3 regions of the Yersinia canariae genome follow, and region 1 is predicted to be linked to each of the others. Evidence: predicted binding sites of a transcription regulator. Region 1 holds the regulator's gene; each other region holds the start of a gene.

Region 1 (8,196 bases):
CCAGATATCCTCACTACGGCTAAAGCATTGGGCGGCGGGTTCCCTGTCAGTGCGATGCTGACAACAGAAGAAATTGCATCAGTGATGGCCGTCGGAACACACGGTACCACTTATGGTGGCAATCCTCTGGCCTGTGCGGTAGCAGAAGCCGCATTGGATGTGATTAACACCCCTGAGGTACTTGATGGTATTGAACAGCGTCACGGCGTGTTTGTGCAGGCTCTGCAAGAAATTAACAGCAAGTATCATGTGTTTAGTGATATTCGCGGCATGGGGTTGTTGATTGGGGCAGAATTAACACCGCAATATCATGGTCGTGCGCGGGAGTTCCTGACCGAGGCGGCAGCGCAGGGTTTGATGATTCTCAATGCGGGGCCAGACGTACTGCGGTTGGCACCTTCACTGGTGATTGAGCAAGAAGATATTCAGCTAGGTATGGCGCGTTTGGAACAAGCCATCGCCAACCTGGTAAAAGGCTAAGTGGCCTCATGGAGAGGGCTTAACCTCTCCATTTTACGCCTTACTCTGCAATCTATGGCTGCGCCAAATACCGTGGTGCGGCTGTTGTTGCCATGCTAGGGATGAAACGGTATGCATTACGCTAAGATGCGACAAGATGCGGCGTAAATTGCGTTCCAATTCAGAGATTTGGGTGTCGGGATCGATATCCGGCATTTGCACAAAATCGTTATTCCCCTCACTGCTATCCGACTCCAGCCGTTGCTGGCATTGCTGTATCGCCATTTCACATAGCTGTAAATAATCTTCCGCCAATTTAACGGTTAACCGGACGTGGCGTTTATCTGCATCTGCGGGCGATTCTCCCAGTGGATAGGCCCGGGTCAGGATAGTCATCTCGTTGATATGCCCGACAATAAGTTCGCTATGTGTGGCCCATAGGCGCATGTCTGATAAATATTTGGAGTTGAATCCCGGCTCCTGCATGGCCTGATTCAGTGAGTTAAGAACAGCATTGCTGGCTTTGTTCACCTGAATGCGCTCATAGGACAGTTCCCCAACATCTGGCTTAGGTTTCAGTAGGATACGCAGGATACTCTGATAACTCTCTAGCGCCTGATGCGCATTTTTACGCAGTAAACCGCTTTGCCACTGAGGCCATAACCAGAGTGCACTGGCAAAGGCCAATGCGCAGCCGATTAACGTATCCAGCAACCGCGGGATCAAAAAGTCCGCCCCTTCTCCGGTCAATAGCTGCAAGATATACACCGTAGTGATAGTTCTAAAAATGACTGACAAGCCATAGTTTTTGCGTTGAACCAGATAGGCTACCAATGTGATGAGTAACATGATGCTCAGCGTGGTGCCTTCCGGCATTTTAAAGTGCAGTAAAGCTGCCGCGAGTAACAGCCCTATCAGGGTGCCAAGGGCGCGGTGATGAATACGGATCTTCGTGGCGTTATAGCCGTTTTGTGTCACCAACATGATGGTGAGTAAAATCCAGTAAGGTTTAGGCAGGTGGATCAGGTTGCCGATATAACTGCCAGCAGCCAGGGTGACGCCAATCCGGCCAGCATCACGTAATGCACTGGATTTAAAAGATAAGTAGCCGACAAGCGCCGGCCAGAACGGTTGGGATATCTGGCTGGACATCAAATCACGGTCATACTGCGGGCGCTGGTCGCTCAGAATTTGGGTAATATGACTGATATGGTAATAGCAAAATTGCGCCACTGGATTATTAGGATGTTGCTGGGCAATCTCTTCCAGTTCTACCAGTGCATCACCGGCGCTAAAGCCGGTTTTCGCGCGGTGGTGGTAGAGAATATCATCGGCAATGGTGCGCATTTGCGTTGAGATAATCTGTATATTGCGCTCAAGGACCTTTTCTATAGGTGTCTGCTCAATCAGCTCTTGCGTTTTTTCTGACTGATTCATTGCCGCAGTGATGTGTTCTTGCAAATCGAGGGCCATCTGAAATAGTGTCAGTAACCGTTTTTGCTCTTTCTTGGTGGTGTTAGGAAGCAGGTTAAATTGTTGATAAAGTTGATTAATTTCATCCATGATACCTTGCTGTTTATCCAACAACTGCGGTATTGCCTTTTCCGTTTCCCGGCGCTGGCCAAATAAACGGAATGTCGCATCGCAATAATTGGCCAACAGATGGTAAAGCTGGCTCAATGGCTCACGGATGGGCTGGTCCTTACATAACCGGAACCACAGCCAGGTAAATACGCCGTACCAGAGAGTCCCCACGGCACACATCAATGGGGCTTGCCAGATGGGCGCGCGACCTATCATGCTGAGACTGAAAATCGCGGCAATCAGTGCGGCCGGGAGCAAACGGCCATTGAGCTGACTGATGGCACCACTTATCCCCAATGTTAATGCGAGGCCAAGCAGCACCACTGGCAATGGGATATCCCACAGCAACAGTTGTTGAGTTAGATAGCTACTGAAGGTAAAGAGAGCCCCGCCGACAATCAGTCGCCGGAAGAAATGTTGATGAGGGGTATCTAGCGAAGCAATGTTACAGCAAGCGGGTATCAGGGAGAACATCAACCCCAATCGTAAATCGCCAATAGCAAACCCCAATGCCGCGGGTATGCACAGAACCAGCGTTTGGCGGAGAGCATAGTTAACTTCAGGATGATAAATAAGCCGTTGCCAATTCATGTAGGCCCCAGGAGTTTATTAATCACACAGATGAAGAAAACCAGTGCCGGGTTAGCGGCACTGGTTTATAGGGAACTAACGGGTGCCGTAAACGACAATCGTTTTACCGTGTGCGGAGATCAGATTTTGATCTTCCAGCATTTTTAGTATCCGCCCCACCGTTTCGCGGGAGCAGCCAACGATTTGACCAATTTCCTGGCGGGTAATCTTTATCTGCATCCCATCTGGGTGGGTCATGGCATCGGGTTGTTTTGCCAGATTAAGCAGTGTTTGTGCAATGCGCCCAGTGACATCAAGGAAAGCAAGGTTACCCACTTTCTCAGATGTTATCTGTAAGCGATTCGCCATTTGTGAAGACAGGCGCATCAAGATATCTGGATTTACCTGAATCAACTGACGGAATTTTTTGTAAGAAATTTCAGCCACTTCACAGGCGGTTTTTGCTCTAACCCAGGCACTACGTTCTTGGCCTTCTTCAAATAATCCAAGCTCGCCGATGAAATCTCCCTGGTTTAGATAGGAGAGAATCATCTCTTTACCTTCTTCATCTTTGATAAGCACCGCAACGGAGCCTTTCACGATGTAGTAAAGCGTTTCGGCCTTTTCACCTTGGTGAATTAGCGTACTTTTCGATGGATATTTGTGGATATGGCAATGAGACAGGAACCATTCGAGAGTCGGGTCTGTTTGTGGCTTGCCGAGAACCATTCGCTGTTATCCTCTGTTGTTATCGCTGCCTAATTAACAGGGCTCAGAGTTCCCTGTACGGCGTGCTTATAAAATACACTTTCATTTAGCATATTAATTTGCTCAACTGCCGAAAGGTATAGCCAAGATACGTACCGGGTAGAAACCCTTCACTGAGTATTGAGAAGCTACCCTATTTAATTCTAGAAACAACACTTTCGATTCTGTTTGTAGCACAGGATGAGGCCAGTGTCTTGTGTTGTATCGCTTCAGCATGATGAACATCGGGTTACATTGCCAGTTTGTAAATGAAAGGGTAGTCTGAACCAGAAAATTTAACCGGGAGCAAGAGTTATGCAGGCACGTGTAAAGTGGGTTGAGGGACTGACATTTTTGGGTGAGTCGGCTTCAGGCCATCAAGTTTTAATGGATGGGAATGCGGGCGATAAAGCACCAAGCCCGATGGAAATGTTGTTAATGTCGGCAGGCGGCTGTAGTGCAATTGACGTTGTTTCCATTTTGCAAAAAGGCCGTAACGATGTGCGCGATTGCGAAGTGACGTTAACTTCGCAGCGCCGAGAAGAGGCACCGCGCCTGTTTACGCAAATTAACTTGCATTTTATTGTCAGCGGCAAGGGCTTGACCGATAAAATTGTTGAGCGCGCGGTTGAACTTTCGGCTGAGAAATATTGCTCGGTTTCTCTGATGCTGGGCAAAGCGGCGACCATTACCCACAGTTTTGAAATCCGCGAAGTCGCCTAAGCAAACCCTTCGTCCTTGAAGCTGCGGGGCTGTTAGCTGTGCTCGCTCACCCGAATCACTGACTTATGTAAGCTCATCGGGATGAGTTCGCTTGCCGCCTACCCGCAGCTCCAATGACTTTGGATTGGGATAGTGTTAACCAATTTTTTTCCCTTCCAGCAATTGCTGCACCAATGGCGCCATAATCAACTCCATCGCCAGCCCCATCTTCCCGCCTGGGACTACCAATGTATTGATATTTGAAATAAATGATCCCTGTAGCATCGCCAGTAAGTAGGGAAAATCGATTTGATCCAAACCCCGGAAATGAATGACGACAAAACTTTCATCCAGTGACGGAATGGCTTTGGCGGCAAATGGGTTAGAGGTATCGACGGTCGGTACCCGCTGGAAGTTAATATGGGTGCGCGAGAACTGGGGGGTGATGTAGTTAATATAGTCATCCATGGAGCGCACCACGGAATCCATGACCGCTTCACGGGAATGGCCGCGCTCGCCGGTATCCCGGACTAATTTCTGAATCCACTCCAGGTTAACGATGGGGACTACGCCAACCAGCAAATCTACATGTTTCGCGACATCATGATGTTCAGTCACGACCCCGCCGTGCAGGCCTTCATAAAACAGCACATCAGTCGGCTCGGGTAGCGACTCCCAAGGAGTGAATGTGCCGGGAATCTGGTTATAGGGCACGGCTTCATCATAGGTATGCAAATACTTACGTGAGCGCCCGGTTCCGTGCTCACCGTATTGGGACACACTTTCTTCCAACTGACCAAAATCATTGGCTTCTGGGCCAAAATAGCTGATATGTCGGCCTTGATCCCGCGCTTTACGGATGGCGGCATCCATTTCCGGGCGAGTGTAGCGGTGGAAACTGTCACCTTCAATTTGTGCCGCGCGAATATTCAATTGCTGGAAAATTTTGCGAAACGCCAAACTGGTGGTCGTGGTTCCTGCGCCACTTGAGCCGGTAACGGCTATAACCGGATGTTTAATTGACATATTAGCTGTAACTCCATGGGGTTAGATCCTCAGTGGACAGGCTGAAATTGGCTGTTTTTTTATCGTTAATGGCTATTTTTAGGGCAAAGTGTCCAGCTTGTCACTCTGATTTTACTCGAAGAGTGTGGCGACAACGCGAGGGTTATGGCAACTCTTCTGCCCCGGCACGAAATGCACCACGCGGCATAATATTGATGGTTTCGTGTAGTTCAGACCACACTAATACCGCCTCACGACTCACTAATTGGCGGCGCACATCTTCGACTTTTTGTGCCAATGAGCGCTCTTGCTCGCCGTAATCGGTGCCTTCACGTAACACAAAGGTTTCAAGCAGATTATCCAGTGTTTCACTATCGACTTGCTGCCAGGGGATAATCATGACTGTTGCTCCAAATAGGGGGAAAGCCAGGCTGGAATACGTTGTTCCAACCACATTTGTGGGTGTTTTAATGAGCCGCCGACAAATCCGACATGGCCGCCATGCTCAGTTAACTGATAATCAATGTTACTTGGTAATTCCTGCCGGTTGGGGATAACGTCGGCCGTCATGAATGGGTCATCATTAGCATGAATGATAAGCAATGGCGTTGTAATTTGCGGTAGCAGTGGCAAAGCGCTGCAACGCCGATAGTAATCCAGTGCATCATTGAAGCCATGTATTTTCGCCGTTATGACATCATCAAACTCTTTGATTCGCCGCAGCCCTTTCAATTGCGCCAGATTCAACGGCAGGCTTCCGGGGTAATGCAACAGCTTACGAGTGGCATTTAACTTGAGCTGATTCAACAAATAGCGCTGATAAACACGTGAGAAACCTTGATCCATTCGATTCGCGCAAGGTTCGAGCATCAGGGGGGCAGAAACCACCACGGCGGCCTCTAATAAACTATCGCGCCCTTGCTGTGCCAGATAGCAAGCTAACATATTGCCCCCCAAAGAGACGCCGACAGCGGCCGTTGGCACCTGACCATAGTTTTCCCGCAGCCAGCGCAGGAAGAAACGCGCATCTTCTGTTTCACCGGAGTGATAAATGCGAGACTTGCGATTAGGTTCTCCACTGCATCCACGAAAATGCATGACTACCCCCAACCACCCTTTGGCTTGCCAAGCGTGCAGTAAACCATGGGCATAAGGGCTGTAAAAATTTCCTTCCAACCCGTGGAATAGCACCACTCTGGGTTTATCGCGCGCCAGCTCAGGATTTTCACTCCAGGCCAGGTCGACAAAGTCCCCATCGGGCAATTCCAGCCGTTGCCAAAACGGCCGCAGTTGCACACGTCGCCTCACAAGCCGTGGCAGCAGTGTTTGAAGGTGTGGGTTGCTGGCACCGGCCAGCGGGCGAAATATTTCATACATATGATGAATGGAAATCATGTCGTTGCTCTTGTGTGATCAATAGCACACTGTTAGCTTCATGGGTATATCGCGCATCATTTTGGGTGAGAGGCACCCGTCTCATGGAACTGAGTTTATTTCTTTCAATGGTAGGTTTTCTCTGGGTTGCTGCAATTACCCCCGGCCCAAACAATATGTTATTAACCTCAGCCGGAGCCAATTTCGGCTTTATGCGGTCTATCTGGTTGATGTTAGGCATTATGTTAGGCATGCAGAGTATGCTGTTACTGGTGGCATTTGGGGTCGGTGGCCTGATTTTGATCTATCCCTCTTTGCACTTAATTCTGAAAATTCTCGGGAGTCTTTATCTACTGTGGCTGGCATGGAAAATTGCCACTTCGGCCTATGAAAAATTAGAAACCAATATTGCACCGCCAAAACCGCTGCGTTTGTATCAGGGATGGTTATTACAGTTTCTTAATCCAAAAGCATGGCTGATGGGATTAGGCTCCGTTGCCAGCTTCAGCATGGCGGGTGTGGCTTATAATCATTCCATCTTAATGATAAGTCTTGGCATGTTTATGGTGAATCTGGTGGCCGGTATTATTTGGCTGGGTTTTGGCTCTTTGATTGGCCGCTTGCTGCGCAGCCGCCGGGCTTGGTTCACATTTAATATCTCGATGGGTTTGCTGACCGCGGCCTGTGTGCTATTGATTTGGCACTAATTAATGATTTTACATTGATTAATCACCGGAGCTAATTGATGGCTTATAACTATTTTCATGTTGATGCATTTATCGGCACAGGATTATCCGGTAATCCGGCCGGGGTGTATTTGCTGAAAAAGCCGCTGTCGACAGAACAAATGCAACGTATTGCCGCTGAGATTAATTTGCCGGAAACCAGTTTTGTCTGGGATGAAGGGGATAAGTCGGCGATTCGGTGGTTTACCCCAGAACGTGAAGTGGATTTATGTGGTCACGGCACTTTGGCGGCGGCGCATGTGATGTTCAATTTGGTGAACCCCGGTTTGCATGATATTTGCTTTCGCAGCGCCAGCGGCGATTTACATGTGAAGCGCGATGCGGATAACTTTGGCCGATTGTCACTGGATTTCCCTGCATTGCCCCCAGAGCAAATCGCGATTTCGGCTGAACTGAAAATCTTGCTCGGTGTGGATATTCAACAGGTATGGCAGGCGAAGTCTCTGCTGGTGGTGCTGGACAATGAGCAGCAGGTTCGCCAGTTACAGCCGGATTTGGTGGCACTGATTGCCTATACTGGCCGGGGTGTGATTGTGACGGCACCGGGTGATGAGGTGGATTTTGTTTCGCGCTATTTCACCTTGAGCAGTAATGAAGATCCGGTTACCGGTTCGGCCCATTGCACATTAATGCCGTATTGGGTGGCGCGATTGGGCAGGGCATCGCTCCATGCTCGCCAGATCTCCGTGCGAGGCGGAGAGTTATTCTGCACGTTAGCGGGAGATCGCACTTTTATTTCCGGTGAATCCCGCATTTTCCTCAAAGGCGAAATATCCCTTTAGTTAACTGTTTGTTGCAGATAAGGATTCAGTTCTTAGCGGATTTGTTATTTCCTAAAGGAATAAAGAATAATTTTTTATTCCTTTTGCCATGTTACTCCTTCAGGTATCACTGTCATCTCAGCGCCCCGAGTGTGCTGAGGGTCGCAATAATAGCGAATGACACTGTTAACTGAGCGGAGTGAACCCATGGCGACAACCTTTTCTTCTGTGAATCTTGCCAGCGCAGC
Region 2 (8,196 bases), 1.0 Mb from region 1:
GACATCGTACCATCACGTAAAATCACAGTAGAAACGACGGATGGCGTGGTGCAATTATCCGGTAATGTTGAAAATAAAGCTCAGGCCGAACGTGCCGAAAGTATTGCTAAAGCCGTTGATGGCGTAAAAAGCGTTAAAAACGACCTCAGCATCAAGCCTTAATTATTATCTGGCTGATGGGTATTTCGTGGGCAACAATATAACCTGCGAAATACCCGTTAATAAGTATGTCAGCTAAATAATTCATCCAATAAATCCAAATAATACAACTTCTGTCAAATACGCTACTTTTAAATAGACAGAGGTGGTTAAAGAGTGATTTTTGAACGTCAGTTTACGAAGTCATTTTTTCAAACGGGAAGGAGAAGCTTATGTTTCGCTGGGGCATTATATTTCTGGTTATTGCGTTAATCGCGGCGGCATTAGGTTTTGGGGGGCTAGCCGGTACAGCAGCCTGGGCCGCGAAAGTTGTTTTCGTCGTCGGTATTATTCTATTCCTCATCAGTTTGTTTACAGGACGTAAACGCCTTTAGTCAGGCGCAAGGGTTACAGCAAGGGTAAGAAGGGGTATCCTCAACACCTGTTGTAACGCAATGAGGATAGATGGTGGGATACAGAATACCTATCACGCTCGGTAATATTGAGCCACTCGCCTATAAACCATACCAACCCGGTAAAATGGCGTTGGTTTGCGAGGGCGGCGGGCAGCGGGGAATTTTTACAGCCGGTGTGCTGGATGAATTCCAGCGCGCCCGCTTTAACCCTTTTGATTTGATGATTGGCACCTCTGCTGGTGCGCAAAATCTCTCTGCTTTTATCTGTGGCCAACCCGGCTATGCACGCCGCGTCATTACCCGTTACACCACTACAGCTAACTTCTTCAATCCATTGCGCTTTGTTCGCGGTGGCCACTTAATTGATCTCGATTGGCTGGTGGATATCACCTCCCAGCAGTTACCGTTAGCTATGGATCAAGCCGAACAACATCTGCGTGATGGCCGTGAGTTTCTCATGTGCGCTTGCCGCAGTGATGATTTCGAACCCACCTATATCTCTCCAACCCGAGAAAGCTGGTTACCGGCCATTAAGGCCTCCAGTGCTATTCCAGGATTGTATCGTCAAGGTGTTGATTTAGATGGGATTAGCTATCAAGATGGCGGTATTAGTGATGCGATTCCTGTAGAGGAAGCTTATCGCCGTGGGGCTGATACGATTGTGGTTATCCGCACAGTACCTTCGCAGGCTTATTATACGCCGCAATGGATGAAGCGGATGGAGCACTGGCTGAGTGAGAGTAGCTTGCAGCAACTGGTGCGAATTATGCAGCAGCATGAGCAGAGTTATCATCGTATTCAGCAATTTATTGAAAAGCCGCCGGGTGACTTGCGTATTTTCGAGATTTTCCCGCCTAAACCCCTTGCCAGTAATGCACTGGGGAGCCGAATCGCGGCTCTGAATCGTGATTACCATTTAGGGCGTCGTTGCGGCCGCTATTTTTTGGCAACTGTCGGGCATTGGCTGTTGCCTAAAGATCAGTTGGAGCAGTCTGAAATCAAGGGGGAGAAAACGTCGATTTCTCTTTCCCGCCGTATGATTCAACCGCAAGATATTAACCAACCAGATGATATGGCTGACTTTATTGATATTGATAATGATGATTCTTCATTTGATATCACTCAATCGCCGGATATTATTGCGCCAGCCGTCACCGCGAAAATTACCAACCATCTTCCACCGCAGATGACAGTGGCAGACAGTGGGCTAATTATCCCTGCGGCGACACGGAGCAAAAAGAAGCCTCTGCAAGCGGATATTATTTTGCCGCCTGATGTGGCGAAAACCAAAGGTGATACCGCGTAATGGCATGGCGCAGCGGGCAGATGCCCTATTTTATTGATACCCATTGCCACTTTGATTTCCCTCCTTTCAGCGGCGCGGAAACAGCCAGCTTAATGAGTGCTGCGCAAGCGAATGTCAGGCAAATTATTGTGCCCGCGGTCAGTGCTGATTATTTTCCTCGCATTCTCGATTTGGCGGCTAACTATCCGCCACTATTTGCCGCACTGGGCATGCATCCGCTTTATATTGCGCAGCATCAGGAAGCTGATTTAGCCATATTGGCCTCGGCGCTGCGGAATAAAACAGAGAAGCTGGTGGCGGTGGGAGAAATTGGCCTGGATCTCTATATGGATGAGCCGCAGTTACCCCGTCAATTAGCGCTATTGAATGCCCAATTGAAGCTCGCCAGGCAGCATGATCTCCCGGTCATTTTGCATTCGCGCCGATCACATGACCAACTCGCTTCTGCCTTGCGTAAAGTCGCTTTGCCCTGCACTGGTGTGGTACACGGCTTTGCAGGCAGTTTAGCCCAAGCACAGGCATTCATTCGCTTGGGTTATTACATTGGTGTGGGGGGAACTATCACTTATGAACGGGCGCAGAAAACTCGACATGTTATGGCGGCATTACCCCTTTCAGCCCTATTGCTGGAGACCGACGCGCCGGATATGCCCCTTGCGGGTTTTCAAGGCCAACCCAATCGGCCAGAGCAAGCCGCGAATGTATTTGCGGTGTTGTGTGAGTTACGCCAAGAAGCGCCATCAGAGATTGCGGCCCATCTTTTGCAAAATAGCCAACGTTTATTTCAATTACCCTCAGTTGATTAATGCCCGCGATAGTCTTTTGATTTCATTATGCAAATCATCCTAATAGTTAGCGTGCTTTCACTTTTTGCTATTTTAATGTGATTTTGGTCACGTTAACTGCTTTGTGTTTGCTTTCAGTTGTGTTTATTTGTGACAGAGATTGTTTGATAGCCAGATCATGCCGGTATAATCCATCCCCACATTATTCAAATACAAATCATTAACAGGATTATCTGCATGCTCATGAGTTTAGTTGGAATGGCAGTACTGATATTAATAGCCGTGCTTCTTTCAAGTAATTTTAGGGCGATTAATATCCGCACTGTAGTTGGGGCATTTATTATTCAGGTGGGTATTGGTGCGCTGGTATTATATGTCCCGGTGGGACGCCGTATCCTTGGCGGGATGTCCGAAGGTGTCGCGAATGTTATTGCTTACGGCAATGATGGGATTTCATTTATGTTTGGCGGCTTGGTTTCCGACAAAATGTTTGAAGTCTTTGGCGGCGGTGGTTTTGTATTTGCCCTGCGAGTATTGCCCGTTATTGTATTCTTCTCCTCTTTAATCGCCGTTTTATATTATCTCGGCGTTATGCAATTGGTGATTAAAGTATTAGGTGGTGGGTTACAGAAGCTATTGGGAACTTCGCGTACTGAATCTCTTTCCGCGACAGCCAATATTTTTGTCGGGCAAACCGAAGCCCCATTGGTCGTGCGGCCCTATATTGCCACTATGACTCAATCTGAATTGTTTGCGGTAATGTGTGGCGGTTTAGCCTCCGTCGCGGGTTCAGTATTAGCCGGTTATGCACAAATGGGCGTGCCGCTGGAATACCTGATTGCGGCCTCCTTTATGGCGGCTCCCGGCGGGTTGTTGTTCGCTAAATTGATGGTGCCAGAAACTGAAAAAACGCACGATACTGTGGATGCTACCACTCTGATTGCTGAAGATGAGCGCCCGGCTAACATCATTGATGCTGCGGCATCGGGTGCGGCTTCCGGTCTGCAATTAGCACTTAATGTCGGCGCTATGCTATTAGCTTTTATCGCATTGATTGCATTGCTAAATGGTATTCTGGGCGGGATTGGCGGCTGGTTTGATTATCCGCAACTCTCTATGGAATTGATTTTGGGCTGGGTATTCTCGCCAATTGCTTATCTGATAGGGATTCCGTGGAGTGAGGCCATGGTAGCAGGCTCCTTTATCGGCCAGAAAATCATTGTGAATGAGTTCGTGGCGTTTATGAATTTCGGTCAATATTTACAAGCTGAAGAGTTAGTTAAAGCAGCGGGTTTACAGGTAGTTTCTGAACATTCAAAAGCCATTATTTCCTTCGCACTGTGTGGTTTTGCTAACTTGTCCTCTGTCGCCATCTTGTTGGGCGGGCTAGGTAGCATGGCACCTAACCGCCGCCATGATATCGCGCGCTTTGGTCTGAAAGCTGTTGCAGCAGGGACTCTGTCGAATCTGATGAGTGCCACTATCGCGGGTTTCTTCCTCGCCCTGTAATTCGGCCAGCTTGATTGGCCATTTTGGTCTGGGCAGTGCTCATTACCGTCACATACTACCTGTATGCTGCGGTTCTTGTGCGCTGTCCGTCCTCAAACAGGAGGCACGACTAACTCCTCATTATTTTATGGTTCCGCCCCATAATCCTGCGGATTCCTCCGCATAAGCTATCCTTGATGCAAGTGGGCGTAATAGTGTCAGTCAGCTATAAATGAGGTTATTTTGTGACTTTAATCACATATAATTTTCATCTGTTACAAGTTACTATTGATTAGTGTGAATTTGAACACATCTCATGTGCTGATATCGTGTTCAAATAGAGCTATAAGTTAGTGCGGTGAGATGGATCTCAATTGCCACCCATACAGGGGCTATCTTCAAGGAACCAAGTCCGCTCGCCAACGTATTGAGCTAGAACTATACGGCTCATAAATAAATACTCAGTTTTGGCAAGGTGCCGGGGCTGAAAAGTGTTGGAGAGTTTTATGACCGATTTAACCGCCTGCGCGAATCTAAATGATTATGCCAAACGCGCGCTGAGTTTAATGGATTTAACCACCCTGAATGACGACGATACCGACGATAAGGTTATTGCTCTGTGTCATCAGGCTAAAAGTCCTGCCGGTAATACAGCGGCAATCTGTATTTATCCTCGCTTTATTCCTATTGCGCGTAAAACATTACGTGAGCAAGGAACACCTGAAATCCGCATTGCAACGGTCACCAATTTCCCTCATGGCAATGATGATATTCCTATTGCGCTGGCTGAAACCCGGGCTGCGATTGCCTATGGTGCGGATGAAGTGGACGTCGTTTTCCCCTATCGCGCTTTAATGGCCGGTAACGATAAAGTCGGTTTTGAATTGGTGAAACAGTGCAAAGAAGCTTGTGCTGATGCCAATGTATTGCTGAAAGTTATCATTGAAACCGGTGAGTTAAAGCAAGAGCATTTGATTCGCCAAGCCTCCGAGATTGCTATCAAAGCCGGGGCTGATTTTATCAAAACCTCCACCGGCAAGGTGCCGGTTAATGCCACGCTGGAAAGTGCCAGCATCATGATGCGCACTATTCGTGACTTGGGAGTGGCGAAAACCGTTGGTTTTAAACCTGCGGGGGGCGTACGTACTGCAGAAGACGCCGCGCAATTCCTGCAACTGGCCGACCAATTGATGGGCGAAGGTTGGGCTGATGCTCGCCACTTCCGTTTTGGCGCATCCAGTCTGTTGGGCAGCTTGTTGACGACATTGGGTCATCAGAGCAACAGCAACAGCACCGGCTACTAACCATTATCTCAGTCATTGAACTGAGCAGATGCACTGCGGGCTATTTTGTCCGCTGTGCCGCTTTTATTTCATAAGCAGGGGGATACCTTGTTTCTCGCACAAGAAATTATCCGTAAAAAACGCGACGGCCAGCCACTGAGCGAAGAAGAAATTCGTTTCTTTATCAATGGGATTCGCGATAACGTGGTTTCCGAAGGGCAGATTGCAGCTCTGGCGATGACCATTTATTTCCATGATATGAGCATGCCAGAACGGGTAGCGCTCACGATGGCCATGCGCGATTCTGGCTCGGTTCTGAACTGGAAGAGTCTAAACCTCAATGGCCCGATTGTGGACAAACACTCCACCGGCGGTGTGGGTGATGTCACTTCCTTGATGCTCGGCCCAATGGTGGCGGCCTGCGGCGGGTACGTGCCGATGATTTCGGGCCGTGGTTTGGGCCACACTGGCGGAACACTGGACAAGCTAGAAGCTATTCCCGGTTTCGATATTTTTCCTGATGACAGCGCATTTCGTAAAATCATTCAGGATGTCGGCGTTGCCATCATCGGCCAAACCAGCTCACTGGCACCGGCGGATAAGCGCTTCTATGCCACCCGCGATATTACCGCCACGGTGGACTCCATCCCACTGATTACCGCTTCTATTCTGGCTAAAAAACTGGCTGAAGGGCTGGATGCGCTGGTAATGGATGTCAAAGTGGGGTCGGGTGCTTTTATGCCGACTTATCAACTATCTGAAGACTTGGCGCAGGCGATTGTCGGCGTTGCCAATGGTGCGGGTTGCAAAACCACCGCATTGTTGACGGACATGAATCAGGTCTTGGCTTCCAGTGCCGGTAATGCGGTTGAAGTGCGCGAAGCGGTGCGTTTCCTGACGGGCGAGTATCGTAATCCGCGCTTGCTGGAAGTGACCATGGCGCTGTGTGTCGAGATGCTGCTGTCTGGCGGGTTGGCACAAGATGACGCTGATGCCCGTGCCAAGCTGCAAGCGGTGTTGGATAACGGTAAAGCGGCAGAAGTCTTTGGCCGCATGGTTGCCGCGCAAAAAGGCCCGAGCGATTTTGTCGAGCGCTACGACAGTTATTTGCCAGCCGCTATGTTGAGCAAGCCAGTATTTGCTGAGCGGCCAGGAATTATCACCGCCATGGATACCCGAGCTTTAGGTATGGCCGTGGTTTCCCTGGGTGGTGGTCGCCGTCGGGCAACTGATCCTATTGATTACAGTGTGGGTCTTACCGATATGGCCCGCTTGGGTGCCAGTGTTGATGGTCAGCAGCCATTAGCCGTGATTCATGCCAATAATGAAGATGACTGGCAGCAGGCAGCCGATGCAGTGCGTGCGGCAATCACTCTTGGCCAGAAAGCGCCACAAGAAACCCCCGTGGTTTATCGCCGTATTACTGAATAAAAGCCATACTTTAAAGGTGTCACACAGCGTGTGAACCTATGCAGGAGAAAATGATGAAACGTACATTTATTATGGTATTAGACTCATTTGGTATTGGCGCGAGCGCTGATGCTAAGAAGTTTGGCGACGAAGGGGCTGATACATTGGGCCATATCGCCGAGGCCTGCGCCCGTGGCGAAGCCGATGTTGGCCGTAGTGGCCCATTAAAGTTGCCGAATTTGAGCCGCTTAGGGCTGGGCAAAGCTGCCGAAGAATCTACCGGTAAATTCCCAATCGGGCTGGATAAAAATGCCGATATCATTGGTGCTTATGGGTATGCCAGTGAGTTATCTTCCGGTAAAGATACCCCATCAGGTCACTGGGAAATTGCCGGTGTGCCGGTCTTGTTCGACTGGGGCTATTTCAGTGATGTGGAAAACAGCTTCCCGCAGGAGTTACTGGATAAACTGGTCAAACGCGCTAATTTGCCGGGCTATTTGGGCAACTGCCACTCTTCTGGCACCGTCATCCTCGACCAACTGGGTGAAGAACACATGAAAACCGGGAAACCGATTTTCTATACTTCTGCGGACTCAGTATTCCAGATTGCATGTCATGAAGAGACTTTTGGCCTGGATCGTCTGTATGAATTGTGCGAAATCGCGCGCGAAGAGTTGACGGAAGGCGGCTACAATATTGGCCGTGTGATTGCGCGCCCATTCATTGGCGATAAGCCGGGCCACTTCCAGCGCACCGGTAACCGCCATGACCTGGCTGTTGAGCCGCCAGCGCCAACCATGCTGAAAAAACTGGTGGATGAGAAGGGCGGTGAGGTGGTTTCTATCGGTAAAATCGCCGATATTTACGCCCATGTTGGGATCACTCAGAAAGTGAAAGCCACCGGTCTGGACGCCCTGTTTGATGCCACCATCGAAGAGATGAAAAAAGCCGGTGATAACACTATCGTGTTCACTAACTTTGTTGATTTTGACTCTTCATATGGCCACCGTCGTGATGTTGCGGGTTATGCCGCCGCGCTGGAGTTGTTCGACCGCCGCTTGCCAGAATTGATGGCGCTGGTGAAAGAAGATGACATCCTTATCCTGACTGCTGACCATGGCTGCGACCCAACCTGGCCGGGCACTGACCATACTCGTGAGCATATTCCGGTCTTGGTTTATGGCCCGAAAGTGAAACCGGGCTCATTGGGGCATCGTGATACATTTGCCGATATTGGGCAGACCGTCGCCAAGTATTTTGATCTTTCCCCAATGGATTACGGTAAGAATATGCTGTAAGTCATTTAGCTAAGCTGAGCGCGCCATTTTCAACTCGGCAGTGCTCATCTATGCCTTCTGATTGATAGAATT
Region 3 (8,196 bases), 590 kb from region 1:
ATGCTGGGGCAGGTGGCCCCTCCGTTATCATTGATTGTGCTGGGAATGGGGCTGGCGGAGTATCGCGTGAGCGAAGGCTGGAAAATCAGCAGCGCTATCTGTTTTCTCAAGCTGATTGTGCAACCGATGGTGATATGGGCGCTGGCGTGGGCCATGAATTTACCCGCATTGGAAACTCAGGTGGTGGTCTTGCTGGGGTCAATGGCGACGGGTGTGAATGTTTATCTGATGTCACGCCAATTTAATGTATTGACCGGCCCTGCCGCCGCCAGTTTGGTGATGTCTACCGTACTGGCCGCTGTTACTACTCCGCTAATATTGACGATAATTGGCGTGGGGATGTAACTAGCGAGATAAAAAGGTGCTATCAAAGCGCTGTAGAAAACTTAATGGGTTTGTATTTGACCAGATGTAAACCCACTTCGCGTAAAAATTGTTCCCCGCTTGCGCTACAATTGCACTTTATCACCTCAATGAGCCAAATTATCGTGCCGTTACTGGTCATTACCACCATTTTGTGGGCATTTTCTTTCAGCCTAATTGGCGAATATCTGGCAGGGCAGGTGGATAGCTGGTTCTCCGTGCTGATGCGTGTCGGGCTGGCTGCTCTGGTCTTTTTGCCGTTCCTACGTTGGCGCAATATCCACTGGCGGGTGATCTTGCTGTATATGATGGTGGGCGCAATTCAGTTAGGAATCATGTATTTGTTCAGCTTCCGCGCCTATCTCTACTTGAGTGTGCCGGAGTTTTTGCTGTTCACCGTAATGACCCCACTGTATGTCACGTTAATCTATGATTTACTGCGGCGTCAGCCTCTGCGCTGGGGCTATGCCTTGAGTGCTTTGCTGGCGGTGGCTGGGGCGGCTATCATTCGTTATGACCAGTTAAGCGAACACTTTTGGTGGGGATTGATACTGGTTCAGGCGGCAAATATCTGTTTCGCCATCGGACAAGTGGGCTACAAGCGGTTGATGGAAATCCACCCGATTCCGCAGCATGTGGCATTTTCATGGTTCTATGTCGGCGCTCTGGTTGTTGCCGTCATCGCCTGGTTTGCTTTCGGCAACCCACAGAAACTGCCTACCACATCATTGCAGTGGGGCGTGCTGGTTTGGCTCGGTGTAGGCGCATCTGGCCTAGGTTATTTCATGTGGAATTATGGTGCGACACAGGTCGATGCCGGCACCCTGGGTATCATGAATAATGTGCATGTTCCGGCTGGATTACTGGTGAATCTGGCCATTTGGCAAGAAAAACCCCATTGGCCCAGCTTTATCATTGGGGCAATTGTGATAATGGCCTCGCTATGGGTACACCGGCGTTGGGTCGCTCCGCATTCTTTACAAACGGCAAATGATCACAAGCGTGTTGCCGGGCCGAACGAATAAAAGCTTCCGTGACCGGTTGGCGCTGCTCCCCATCACGGACGGCGGCGTATAACCGGCTCCATAAGCCATTTCCCAGTGTTTTGGTGACAACTAATCCCTGACGTTCAAAGCTCTCTACCACCCAGTGTGGTAGGGCGGCTATCCCCATCCGTGCTGAAACCATTTGAATCAGCAACAAGGTGTTATCGACATTTTTCAGCGAGGGATTAATTCCCGCAGGTTGCAGGAAATGCCGCCAGATATCTAGCCGTTGGCGCTGTACTGGGTAAATCATCAACACTTCTTGCGCCAAATCCTCCGGTTCAATGCGGGCTTTATTGGCCAAAGGATGGTCTGGTGCCAGTACCAGCCGTACCTCAAAATCAAACATCGGCGAATAGTGCAGACCACTGCGCGGCAAAATATCAGACGTCAGCACCAAATCCAGCTCTCCTTGCTGCAAGGCTGGCTGTGGGTCGAAAGTCACACCTGATTTGAAGTCCATTGCCACTTGGGGCCAACTTTTGTGGAAACTGTCCAGCGCCGGTGTTAGCCACTGAATACAGCTATGGCATTCGATGGCGATACGCAGCGCAGTTTGATGTGGCTCTTTACAAGTTTGCAGCGCTTGCTTGATTTGCGGCAGCACTTGTTCTGCCAACTGCAACAAGATCTCACCTTGCGTAGTGAAACGTAATGGCTGGCTTTTACGCACAAACAGGCGAAAACCCAGACGTTGTTCCAGGTCACTGAATTGATGAGACAAGGCCGATTGGGTCTGATGAAGTTGTGTCGCCGCCGCAGCCAGTGAGCCGGTATTACGCAAAGCTTGTAGAGTGCGTAAGTGTTTCAGTTCGATCATGAGAGTCCTTCACAGTGACAGTGAACAAATTGCGCTTGTGATTAATACAGTACCTGCTGATTATGGATGTGTAAACATCTGGATGGCTAAATGGGAAATAAGACGATGACAATTTTAAATCACACACTGGGTTTTCCGCGTGTAGGTCTGAAACGTGAACTGAAAAAAGCACAAGAAAGTTACTGGGCAGGCAACTCCACGCAAGAAGAATTGCTCAATGTGGGTCGTGAATTGCGCGCCCGCCATTGGCAACAGCAACAACAAGCTGGTGTTGATTTATTGCCAGTCGGTGATTTCGCCTGGTATGACCATGTATTGACCACAAGCTTACTGCTGGGCAACGTCCCAGAGCGCCATCAGAATGCAGATGGTTCGATTGACTTAGATACCTTGTTCCGAATTGGCCGTGGCCGCGCACCTACCGGTACACCGGCAGCAGCAGCAGAAATGACGAAATGGTTTAATACTAACTATCACTACATGGTGCCTGAGTTCCAACAGGGCCAGCAGTTCAAGTTGGGCTGGACTCAACTGCTAGATGAAGTGGATGAAGCGCTGGCATTGGGCCATAAAATCAAGCCAGTACTGCTTGGCCCGGTAACTTATCTGTGGTTGGGGAAAGTGAAAGGTGAGCAGTTTGACCGCCTCTCATTACTAAAAGATATTTTGCCAGTCTATCAGCAAGTTCTGGCGGAATTGGCAAAACGCGGTATCGAGTGGGTACAGATTGACGAGCCAGCATTGGTATTGGAATTGCCACAAGAGTGGCTGGACGCCTACCAGCCGGCTTATCAGGCACTGCAAGGTCAGGTTAAATTGCTGCTGACCACTTATTTCGACAGCATCGGCCATAACCTTGACACTATTCGCGCTTTACCCGTACAAGGCCTGCACGTTGATGTGGTTGCCGGTCAGGATGATATTGCTGGCCTGAATGCAAAACTGCCAAATGAGTGGCTGTTATCACTGGGTGTTATTAATGGCCGTAACGTATGGCGCGCCGATCTGAGTCATTGGTTTGAACGTCTGCAACCGCTGGTAAATAGTCGTCCGTTATGGTTGGGAAGCTCTTGTTCCTTATTACACAGCCCGATTGATTTAAGTGAAGAAACCCGCCTTGATGCAGAAGTGAAGAGCTGGTTTGCTTTCGCCCTGCAAAAATGTGCCGAACTGGCACTGTTAACACAGGCGCTGAATGCACCTACTGAAGCCAAACTGGCTGAATTAGCCGCTTACAGTGCTCCAATTCGTGCTCGCCGTGCTTCCAGCCGTGTCCACAACGCACAAGTAGAACAGCGTTTGGCGGCTATCACTGCACAAGATATTGAGCGCCAATTGCCTTATGAAGCGCGTGCGGCTGCTCAGCGTAAGCGCTTTAATTTACCTGCCTGGCCGACCACTACCATTGGCTCATTCCCACAAACCACTGAAATTCGGGGTTTACGTTTGGACTTCAAGCAAGGCCGTTTGGATGGCAAAAACTACCGCACCGGTATTAGCGAGCATATCAAACAAGCCATTGCCGAACAGGAGCGTTTGGGCCTGGACGTGCTGGTGCATGGCGAAGCTGAACGTAATGACATGGTCGAATATTTCGGCGAGCATCTGGATGGTTTTGTCTTTACACAAAATGGTTGGGTACAGAGCTATGGGTCACGTTGTGTTAAACCACCGGTAATTATTGGTGATATCAGCCGCCCTGAAGCCATTACCGTTGAATGGGCCAAATATGCTCAGTCTCTGACGGACAAACCGGTAAAAGGCATGTTAACCGGGCCGGTGACTATCCTGTGTTGGTCATTCCCGCGCGAAGATGTTAGCCGTGAAACTATTGCTAAACAAATTGCATTGGCACTGCGTGATGAAGTCGAGGATCTGGAGAAAGCCGGTATTGGTATCATCCAAATTGACGAACCAGCACTGCGTGAAGGCCTACCTCTGCGCCGTGCTGACTGGCAAGCTTATCTACAGTGGGCGGTTGATGCTTTTAAATTGAATGCGGCGGTCGCGCAAAACGATACTCAGATTCACACCCATATGTGTTACTGCGAGTTCAATGACATCATGGATTCTATTGCTGCGCTGGATGCTGATGTGATTACCATCGAAACGTCCCGTTCAGATATGGAATTGTTGGAGTCATTTGAAGACTTCGCTTATCCCAATGAAATAGGCCCCGGCGTTTATGATATTCACTCACCGAATGTGCCAAGTGTGGAATGGATTGAAGCTTTATTGCGCAAAGCGGCGCAGCGGATTCCTGCGGAACGTTTGTGGGTTAACCCAGACTGTGGTTTGAAAACCCGTGGCTGGCCAGAAACCCGTCAGGCGCTGGCAAACATGGTACTTGCGGCACAGCGCTTGCGCGCAGAACAAGCTTAATAGCGCTTTACTCTGTGTTGTGAGACTTCGGGCGCATATGTTGCGCCCTTTTTTATGGCTATTATTTATCTTCTTCAGGCACTGGGTTAGCAGCAACGCCGTGCTCTGCAAACCAGTTCAGCATGCGCTGCCAGCCATCCAGTGCAGATTCTGCGTGATAACTGGGGCGGTAATCCGCATTAAATGCATGCCCTGCCTCAGGGTAAACAATGATCTCGGCATCGGCATTCGCGGCCCTTAGTGCCTGACGCATGGTGTCAATATGCTCCTGGGTAATACTGCCATCTTTGCCACCATATAATCCCAATACCGGCGCGTTGAGGTCGACGGCAATATCAACCGGATATTTCGGTAGCAGTAAGGTTTTCTCTCCGACCAATTTGCCATACCAAGCTACAGCCGCTTTTAATTGCGGGTTATGAGCGGCATATAGCCATGCAATTCGCCCACCCCAGCAAAAGCCGGTAATGGCCAATTTGCTGGTATCCCCGCCGTGGCGCGATGCCCAATGTGCAGTATGGTCAAGGTCAACCATCACCTGCCTGTCAGGTATTTTGCTGACCAGATTTTTAACTAACGCATTGATATCATCATATTCTTTGGCATCCCCTTGGCGGAAGAATAATTCAGGGGCGATGGCCAAATATCCCTGCTTCGCCAGTCTGCGGCAGATATCCTGAATGTGCTCATGCACACCAAAGATTTCTTGTACAACAATAACGACAGGATATGGGCCAGTATGTTGGGCTGGCTTAGCAATATAGGCCGGTAACTCGTCTCCTTGGGACGGGATAGTGGTTTCCGTGCAGTGAATACCTTGTTGATCGGTATGGCGGGTCGTCGGGGCCAGAGGATCGACTGCGGGGGTGAATCCGCTTGCCGCCTGCCTGAGAGTCATCAATTGATCAGTTTTCACTGTGGTCTCCTTACGAAATGAGGAAAATATGGCTCGATAAAGTCTTATTGGGTTGAGCTATCCATTGCTCTGATATTTGCAGTTGTCGACTTTTACTATAGATAATCTGTGAGATTAATGAGATCAGGTTGCCGTAATTAAACGTTTTATTGCGATATTGAGGCACCTGCTCAGTCAACTGATGACGAGAAGATATATCGTCAACATTCATCAATGAGTCCTATCATTGTTATTCATATATAAAGTCACTGTTGCTGCGGGCTTTTTTTGTATAAAAAACAGTCTCAATGAAGTTGTTATGTGATATGTGTCACATTTAAAATGTATTTGAAGTTATCATTTCTTTTATCAAGGTGACCATCATCACGAAATAATGTGATGGTTTTGAGTAAAGTATTCCTTTGTACCTCCCTATAACATCTCTCATGAAAGAGGAGTCTCACACATGGCTAAATCCGACGTTTTTCACTTGGGCCTGACTAAAAATGATTTGCAAGGGGCGACTCTGGCTATCGTTCCGGGTGACCCACAGCGTGTTGAGAAAATCGCTAAATTGATGGATAACCCAGTACATCTGGCTTCACATCGTGAATTTACCTCATGGCGTGCCGAACTTGATGGCAAAGCTGTGATTGTCTGCTCAACTGGGATTGGTGGCCCATCCACCTCTATTGCGGTTGAAGAATTAGCGCAACTCGGTGTGCGGACGTTCCTGCGTATTGGTACTACAGGTGCGATTCAGCCACATATTAATGTTGGTGATGTATTGGTCACAACCGCAGCAGTGCGTTTAGACGGTGCCAGTCTGCACTTTGCGCCAATGGAATTCCCGGCAGTGGCTGATTTTGACTGCACCACAGCATTGGTTAATGCGGCTAAATCTGTTGGTGCGACGACTCATATTGGTGTCACCGCTTCTTCAGATACTTTCTATCCAGGGCAAGAACGCTACGATACTTACTCTGGCCGTGTTGTCCGCCGTTTCAAAGGCTCCATGGAAGAATGGCAATCTATGGGAGTAATGAATTATGAAATGGAATCAGCCACATTGCTGACAATGTGCGCCAGCCAAGGCCTGCGTGCCGGCATGGTCGCTGGGGTAATTGTTAACCGCACCCAGCAAGAAATTCCGAATGAAGAAACCATGAAAGCGACTGAAAGCCATGCGGTGAAAATTGTCGTTGAAGCGGCTCGCCACCTACTGTAATACCTACTGCTGGCGGGCCAGTAACTCTCCGCAAATGAATCAATGAATATCATACGAGCGGGTCAGTTACTGGCCCGTTCTTTATTTCGGCTGATTATCTGTTAATGTCGTAGCTCTTATAATGGACAATAATAAGAGGAAAATATGACGACACCTGTTCTATCTCATCCTTCCCTGCTGCCACTGGATGGTGGTATTAACTTTCGTGATCTTGGTGGTAACGTCGTTACAGATGGCCGGCGTATCAAGCGCGGGTTATTATTTCGCTCGGGTTCACTTGATCGTTTGAGTTCTAAAGATTGTGAGGTTCTCAGCAGTGGCTCCGTTGCTCAAATTCTAGATTACCGCGATGCTGATGAAGTTCAGGCCAAACCCGATATTGTTTGGCCGGGTGCCAGCTATCACAATATTCCAGCCAACCCACTCAGCAGTGAAGTTAACGCCAATCTCGAGAAACTGACAAACGAGACGTTAGCGACATTTGATGCCAGAGCCTTCATGCTAGAGCTCTATCGCCGCCTACCATTTAATAATCAAGCTTATAAGCAATTGGTCAGTTTGCTACAAAATAGTGCTTCGCCAGAACACGACGCGGCAGGTGTGGTACAACATTGTGCGGTCGGAAAAGACCGTACCGGAGTGGGTTCAGCATTGGTGCTGTTTGCTTTAGGGGCTGATGAATCGACAGTCTTGGAAGATTACTTGCTGACTGAAACGACACTGGCACCTTTTCGTGAACATATGCTGGCTGAACTGGCACTCAAATTAAATGATAAGGCACTAGGTCAATTTGCTTTTGTACTGTCGGCTCGAGAAGAGTTTATTCAAACTGCTCTGCTTAGTATTCAAGAGAGGTATGGTAGCCGCGAACAGTGGCTACAGCATGAATTTGGTCTTGGCAGCCGCGAGCGTGAAAAATTGCAGTCATATTTCTTGGAGTAATCGCATACCAAGAGGCTAATTTTGTGATTTATCGTGTATTGAGCCACCACTGGGTGGCTCTTTTTAACCGCTTAATGATGCAAACTACCGCTTAACCAGTTCGCGGGTATTTCTCTTAGGGACCAAGCGTATGTTAACGCCTGACAAATTCCCTGGAGAGAATGCTCATGCAACATGCGATTACCTTTGTTATCGCCTCCGCGTGTATCCTTATGATCTGCTACCGTTTATACGGTATCTTTTTTGTTCGTAAGGTTCTGCGAGTCGATGACAGTGAAGTAACACCTTCCCACACCTTTGAAGATGGTAAAGATTACGTTCCAACTAAAAAATGGGTGAACTTTGGTAGCCACTTTGCAGCTATTGCTGCGGCTGGCCCCTTGGTTGGCCCAGTACTGGCAGCCCAATATGGTTATTTACCCGGCTTCCTGTGGTTACTGATTGGTTGTGTTATCGGTGGTGCTGTGCACGACACCGTCGTTCTGTTTGCTTCAATGAAACATCAGGGTAAGTCCCTGTC

The links. The regulator CRP, encoded in region 1, controls carbon source genes, mostly activating them, when cyclic AMP is high. The targets are predictions, from matches to a motif close to ATGTGANNNNNNTCACAT.
Region 2: F0T03_RS03425 (NupC/NupG family nucleoside CNT transporter) is a predicted target of CRP. The motif match lies at 2,742-2,759, and genes of this name have one in related genera.
Region 3: udp (uridine phosphorylase) is a predicted target of CRP. The motif match lies at 5,826-5,843, and genes of this name have one in related genera.

Annotation. Positions count from the first base shown of each region.
Region 1 covers NZ_CP043727.1:4,388,622-4,396,817, reverse strand. The annotation lists gene argD (bifunctional acetylornithine/succinyldiaminopimelate transaminase) at 1-480, shown strand, start outside; gene F0T03_RS20225 (YccS/YhfK family putative transporter) at 514-2,634, opposite strand; gene crp (cAMP-activated global transcriptional regulator CRP) at 2,710-3,342, opposite strand; gene F0T03_RS20215 (OsmC family protein) at 3,676-4,083, shown strand; gene F0T03_RS20210 (phosphoribulokinase) at 4,219-5,088, opposite strand; gene F0T03_RS20205 (YheU family protein) at 5,231-5,467, opposite strand; gene F0T03_RS20200 (hydrolase) at 5,464-6,444, opposite strand; gene F0T03_RS20195 (LysE family translocator) at 6,546-7,148, shown strand; gene F0T03_RS20190 (PhzF family phenazine biosynthesis protein) at 7,187-7,969, shown strand; gene tauA (taurine ABC transporter substrate-binding protein) at 8,156-8,196, shown strand, end outside.
Region 2 covers NZ_CP043727.1:716,872-725,067, forward strand. The annotation lists gene osmY (molecular chaperone OsmY) at 1-162, shown strand, start outside; gene F0T03_RS03410 (DUF1328 domain-containing protein) at 372-533, shown strand; gene F0T03_RS03415 (patatin-like phospholipase family protein) at 604-1,860, shown strand; gene F0T03_RS03420 (TatD family hydrolase) at 1,881-2,666, shown strand; gene F0T03_RS03425 (NupC/NupG family nucleoside CNT transporter) at 2,883-4,154, shown strand; gene deoC (deoxyribose-phosphate aldolase) at 4,640-5,437, shown strand; gene deoA (thymidine phosphorylase) at 5,525-6,847, shown strand; gene deoB (phosphopentomutase) at 6,901-8,124, shown strand.
Region 3 covers NZ_CP043727.1:269,949-278,144, forward strand. The annotation lists gene F0T03_RS01230 (AEC family transporter) at 1-345, shown strand, start outside; gene F0T03_RS01235 (carboxylate/amino acid/amine transporter) at 489-1,388, shown strand; gene metR (HTH-type transcriptional regulator MetR) at 1,276-2,229, opposite strand; gene metE (5-methyltetrahydropteroyltriglutamate--homocysteine S-methyltransferase) at 2,335-4,611, shown strand; gene F0T03_RS01250 (dienelactone hydrolase family protein) at 4,673-5,527, opposite strand; gene udp (uridine phosphorylase) at 5,973-6,734, shown strand; gene F0T03_RS01260 (tyrosine-protein phosphatase) at 6,879-7,676, shown strand; gene F0T03_RS01265 (carbon starvation CstA family protein) at 7,844-8,196, shown strand, end outside.